One region of the Peribacillus muralis genome, then DNA from elsewhere that is predicted to be linked to it. Evidence: riboswitches for the same ligand, from Rfam matches in the RefSeq annotation. Region 1 holds a riboswitch; the other holds the start of a gene.

What was found. Region 1 has a riboswitch for glycine ahead of gcvT (glycine cleavage system aminomethyltransferase GcvT). Riboswitches for the same ligand answer to the same signal wherever they lie in the genome.
Region 2: linked by a shared signal. The riboswitch ahead of ABE28_RS02880 (amino acid permease) and the one ahead of gcvT (glycine cleavage system aminomethyltransferase GcvT) in region 1 are both predicted to bind glycine.

Annotation. Positions count from the first base shown of each region.
Region 1 is NZ_CP017080.1:3,108,314-3,111,524, reverse strand. It holds gene ABE28_RS15085 (DEAD/DEAH box helicase) at 1-745, opposite strand, end outside; glycine riboswitch at 1,103-1,190, shown strand; glycine riboswitch at 1,194-1,276, shown strand; gene gcvT (glycine cleavage system aminomethyltransferase GcvT) at 1,397-2,503, shown strand; gene gcvPA (aminomethyl-transferring glycine dehydrogenase subunit GcvPA) at 2,521-3,211, shown strand, end outside.
Region 2 is NZ_CP017080.1:609,909-613,119, reverse strand. It holds gene ABE28_RS02885 (amino acid permease) at 1-528, opposite strand, end outside; glycine riboswitch at 1,043-1,121, shown strand; gene ABE28_RS02880 (amino acid permease) at 1,304-2,641, shown strand; gene ABE28_RS02875 (DUF3311 domain-containing protein) at 2,829-3,029, shown strand; gene ABE28_RS02870 (sodium:solute symporter family protein) at 3,026-3,211, shown strand, end outside.

The sequences.
Region 1 (3,211 bases):
GGCGTTCGTCTTCGATTATGTTCTTTCCTTTTCCTTTATATTTCTCCGAAAAGAGTGACGCGTTACCTAAGTGGCCTGGTTTCAGTAAGGAAACAAGGTGGAAGATCTCCTCCACTTTATTTTGGATGGGAGTTGCCGTCAGGAGCAAACAAAATTTCTTTTTCAGGTTTTGGACGAATTCATAGTTCTTCGTCTTGTTATTTTTAAGTTTATGAGCCTCATCAATGATGATGAAGTCATATTCCTGATTGAAAATGATATCACGATGTGGAGCGCGTTTCGCAGTATCAATGGAAGAAATGACAACATCACATGATTCCCAAACATAGCTTTTCCTTTGGGCGACTGCCGGGATATGAAATTTCGTATTCAATTCAAATGCCCATTGTGAAACGAGGGAAGCAGGTACAAGGATCAAAACCTTTTTGACAAGACCGCGTATCATATATTCCTTTAAAATCAGCCCAGCTTCGATCGTTTTTCCGAGTCCCACCTCATCAGCTAAAATGGCCTTTCCATTCATCGTTTCCACGACTTGTTTTGCTGCCTCCAATTGATGGGGAAGCGAGGTTAAATGAGGAAGGTGCTTGGGTGCCTGTAACCCTTCAAAATCAGGGATGATGAGTTTTTTCTCCATTTGAACAGCCAGCTTAAAAAGCTCCCAATTTCCCCATGGGCCGTCATTTTCAATTTTTTGCAGAAACTCATCATTCCATTCAGAATTGGAGGATATATTGATTTTCATAGAAATAACTCCCTCTTACATCATAATTTCCTTAATATATGGTCGAAATCCGAACATTCCGTATGTGAAATAAGAAAAATATTATCTCCAAAAGATATTGCAGAGATAAGTTTCTTAGGGTAGGATATAAGTATATTTAGAAAATTCCAATTTCCCATGCATGTAGCACTTTGATTTTGTGGCTCGTTTTTTCATAGTATGGGCCATAGGCTCCCACTTTATCCAAGTTAACTGAAGCGAGCATACAATCAGTTTCGGGAGTTTTCAAAAGAGGAGGCAGCGAACACGTTCCATGAATGCCAGGGATTAAGAATGCTCGGGAGTGATCCCTTTCATTCGTAACCCATCTATATGCGGTTGAAGATAAGGGGAGAGACTACGAATGTAGCGCCGAAGGAGCAAACTTAGCAGTGAATCTCTCAGGCAAAAGAACTCTTATTGGACGCAACTCTGGAGAGCGCCGCCAATTAAGGACGGCCACCAAAGGGGAAAACCTATCATATAGGTAAACTTTCAGGTTTCAGGACAGAGAAAAAGCTCATGGGGGCTTTCTCTGTCCTTTTTGTGCTTTTTTCCGAAACACGAATGATTAAGAAGCTAATTGATCAATGAAGCCATTTAATCCAAAAAAAATCCGAAGGGGGTCATTTTTTGACCAATTTAAAAAGAACACCACTATTCGAGGTTTATCAGGAAAGCGGAGGAAAAACGATTGATTTTGGCGGCTGGGAACTTCCCGTTCAATTTTCGGGCATCAAGGATGAGCATGAAGCAGTCCGTACAAAGGCGGGATTATTCGATGTATCCCATATGGGTGAGGTTGTTGTCAAGGGGTCTGGAAGCCTCCCTTTTTTACAGAAGATGCTTACCAACGATGTATCGAAGCTGCAGCAGGGCGGTGCGCTGTATACGGCTATGTGTTATGAAAACGGTGGTACGGTTGATGATCTCATCGTTTATAAACTGGCCGAAGACGACTATTTGCTCGTGGTCAATGCAGCAAACACGGAAAAAGATTTTAACTGGCTGCAGGCCAATTGTCCGGATGATGTCCAACTTACGAATGTATCGAGTGACTATACACAGCTAGCCCTTCAAGGACCGGCTGCTGAGGAGATATTGCAAAAACTGTCCGGTGACACGGACCTAAGTGAAATTGGCTTTTTCAAGTTCAAGGAAAACGTCATGATCAACGGGATCGCAACGATCGTTTCCCGTACCGGATATACAGGTGAAGATGGTTTTGAAATATATAGCCGCAGTGAAAATGGTCCTGCCCTATGGAAGGCGATTTTGGATGCCGGGCAGGAAGAAGGAATTCAGCCGATCGGTTTGGGTGCGCGGGATACGCTGCGATTCGAAGCAAAGCTGCCGCTATATGGGCAGGAGCTATCGGCCGACATCACGCCGATAGAGGCTGGAATCGGTTTTGCAGTGAAAGTGGATAAGGAGGCTGATTTTTTCGGGAAAGCCGTTCTTGCCGAACAAAAGGAAAAAGGGGCTCCCCGCAAGCTTGTTGGAATTGAGATGATTGACCGCGGGATTCCCCGTCATGGTTATAAGATATACAGCGGCGACAAAATCATTGGCGAGGTCACGACCGGAACCCAATCCCCTACATTGAAGAAAAATGTTGGATTGGTGCTTATCGATAAGGAATACTCGGTACTGGATGCAACAGTCGAAGTGGAAATACGCTCCAAACGTTTGAAAGCCGTTATCATACAAACACCTTTTTATAAAAAACCACGTAAATAGAGGGGACTGGTCATTAGATGAAACATCGTTATTTACCCATGACAGAGCAAGATAAACAGGACATGCTGCAAGTGATAGGGGTACCCACGGTTGAAGATCTTTTTAAAGATATCCCTGAAAGTGTACGCTTTCAAGGGGAATATGATATCAAACCAGCTAAATCAGAGCCTGCGTTAATGAAGGAATTAGCGAGGCTCGCTTCCAGGAATGCTGATCTGAAAAGCTATGCATCATTCCTTGGTGCGGGTGTATATGACCATTATGCACCGGTCATCGTCGACCATGTTCTTTCCCGTTCTGAATTCTATACCGCTTATACACCTTACCAGCCAGAAATTTCGCAAGGAGAGCTTCAAGCCATCTTTGAATACCAAACGATGATTTGTGAGTTGACGGGTATGGATGTAGCTAACTCCTCGATGTATGACGGGGGGACTTCGCTTGCTGAAGCGGCGATGCTTGCTTCAGGTCAGACACGCCGGAAGAAAATTCTCCTGTCCAAAGCGGTACATCCTGAATCAAGAGAAGTGGTCAAGACGTATGCGAAGGGGCAACGCGTGGACGTGATCGAAATTCCTTATAAAGACGGGGTGACGGATGTTGCCGCTTTGAAGGAATTGGCAAACGAGGATATCGCTGGGGTCATCGTGCAATATCCTAACTTTTTTGGCCGGATCGAGCCATTGAAAGAAATGGAAGAAATCATTC
Region 2 (3,211 bases), 2.4 Mb from region 1:
ATTTCCTATTCCGAAGAAAATGAGGCCGATACCGGCAATGATCATCAGTACGATCGTGATGATTTTTATGAGTGCGAACCAAAATTCGAATTCACCGAAAGATTTTACGGAAATGAGGTTGGCCGCCCCCAAAATGATCATGGCGACGACACCTGGAATCCAAGCAGGCAGCTCAGGGAACCAGTACTGCATATACAGGCCAACGGCAATGATTTCGGACATTCCGACGATTACCCATTGAAACCAGTTGCTCCAAGCAGTCATATAACCTGCCAATGGATGGATATAGCTACTCGCAAAGGTTGCGAAAGAACCTGTAGTGGGCTCCAAATAAAGCATTTCGCCCATGGAGCGCATGATGAAAAATATAAAAATACCTGCGATGGCATATGCAAGCATTACGGATGGCCCGGTCCATTTGATCGTGCTCGCCGATCCCATGAATAGCCCGACCCCGATGGTTCCGCCCAAGGCTATCATTTGTATGTGTCGTGCCTCCAGCCCTCTCTTCAATTCCTTGTTTGACATGTTTGACTCCTCCAGGTGCTTATTCTATGTTCTACCCGACTCTTTATTAATTTAATTTTGCATTTGATTTTGTATAGTACTGTAATTTCATTTTCTTATCTTATAATAGTAAATATTCTGTAAAAATACAAATGTATTTTTGAAAAAAACAGCTGGCAAAAACTATCTTTTTAAAAATCCTTACCTGAAACTATCATTTCAGAAAAATGATGAACAATATTCAGGAATAGTGATTATTCAAAAGTTGTAAAAAAATCCATTTTTCCGCTGGAGCTCCTGTTTGTGTGCGGTCAAAAATCTTCCTCACATCAAGATCGTAAACCCGGATTCAAGCTTATACGACCTCCAGAAATAATTTGTTGACCGATAGATTAATAAATGATAGAATTCGAATATTATTTTATAAGGATAATGAATGTTTTATCGTGAAAGCGCACCACTTGCCTTTCATGAAAGACGTTCATTGACAACCGCATACAAGCAAGCGATGAATGCTATGGATGACACTATAGCAGGAGCAGCTTCTGGAGAGACTGTACAAGATGCAGCGCCGAAGGATTCACAATCTCAGGCAAAAGGACAGAAGAGTAACGAACGATAAATTGTTATTCTGAACCCTTTAAGAGATTGGTATTTTCCAATCTCTTTTTTCATTGTCCACTTTTCTGTTAAGACGGAACAAACGAGGCGACGCTTCACGTCCCTCTCTCCAAGACCGTACCGGTTTGAAATAATTTTTCATTACTTAGACTTTGAAAAGGCGGGGGCGTATCGAATGGCTAAACAGGAGTTAAAAAGAGATCTACAGAATCGGCATGTACAATTGATTGCGATAGGGGGAACCATTGGTACCGGTTTATTTTTAGGGTCCGGAAAAGCCATTCAATTGGCGGGACCATCCATCATTTTTTCGTATCTAATCATAGGGATAGCCTTGTTTTTTGTCATGAGGGCCCTAGGTGAATTGCTCTTATCCAACGCAGGTTATACGTCATTCACCGAATTCGCAGCCGAATATATCGGACCGTGGGCTGGATTCGTGACAGGATGGACCTATTGGTTCTGTTGGATCATGACCGCAATGGCCGATATCATCGCCGTTGGTGTCTATATGCAATACTGGTTCGATATCCCGCAATGGATTCCGGCTCTCATATGTCTTGTCATTTTATTAGGATTGAACCTATTGACCGTCAGGCTATTTGGCGAATTGGAATTTTGGTTTGCCATCATTAAGGTAATTACGATCATCGCCATGATCGTCGCTGGAATCATTTTATTGATCATCGGCTTCAAAACAAGCACAGGAACGGTTTCATTAACGAATCTTTGGAGTCATGGAGGCATGTTCCCCCATGGCATATCCGGTTTCCTTTTGTCTCTGCAATTGGTCGTCTTCTCCTTTGTAGGTGTCGAATTGGTTGGGGTTTCTGCAGCAGAAACGGCAAACCCCAAAAAAAACATCCCGTCTGCCATCAATAAAATCCCTATCCGGATTTTACTGTTCTATGTCGGTGCCTTATTCGTCATCCTGGTTGTGAACCCTTGGACGCAACTGGATGCGACGAGCAGCCCATTTGTAGAAGTTTTTGCTTTAATCGGCATTCCTGTCGCTGCTGGAATCATCAATTTCGTTGTATTGACATCGGCCGCTTCCGCATGCAACAGCGGTTTATTTTCAACAAGCCGCATTCTATATACGCTAAGCAGGAATGACGAAGCCTCTGCCAAACTGGCACATTTAAATAAACAGGCTGTTCCAAGCAATGCCTTATTTACTTCAACTATCGTTGTATCAATAGGAGCATTGTTAAGCAAACTTATACCGGATCAGGCCTTTACAGTTGTGACGACCATCAGCGCCATCTGTTTCATCTGGGTTTGGAGCATCATCTTGATCTCCCATATCAGATATACGAAAATGCGCCCTGACTTAAGGGCCAAATCGACTTTCAAGGCACCCTTCACACCCTTCATAAATTATTTGATTCTAGGATTATTCGCATTCATCCTGCTGGTCATGCTATTTGCTGAAGCTACACGACTATCACTAATGATGACGCCGATCTGGTTCATACTCTTGGCGACGCTTTATAAATATAAAAACCGATAGCGAATAAGATGAAGCCTTGAACTCAATAGAATTCAAGGCTTCATCCATCCCATGGCCGGGACTGCTTAAATATATAAGCACCCACATTAAATTTTATATCAAAATAGTGTAAGCTATATATCATCGGCCGATTATCCAAAAATAATGGCATACGCTTCACTTTATATAAAAAGGAGGAGTTTTTTTGATGAAGATGATATATATCCTTACACTAGTTCCTTTTATAGGCATACTAGGATTTCTGCCCTTTGTGAATAGGATAGAGCCATACGTATTGGGGATGCCCTTCAATATGTTCTGGATGTCGATGTGGGTGGTCCTCACCTCTGTCATTTTGGGTATCATGTATAAGCTGGACCCAAGGAATCGCGAAGGTGACCAGGAATGAACAGTGCACTTATCATTATTTTAGCATTTTTACTTTTAGCCATATTTTTAGGCATTCGCTCATCCAAAGGGAAGGATATGAACCTCGAGCAGTGGACCGTCGGTGGACGTGGGTTCGGGGCGATATTCGTCTTTTTACTGATGGCCGGTGAAATCTATACGACCTTCTCCTTTCTTGGCGGC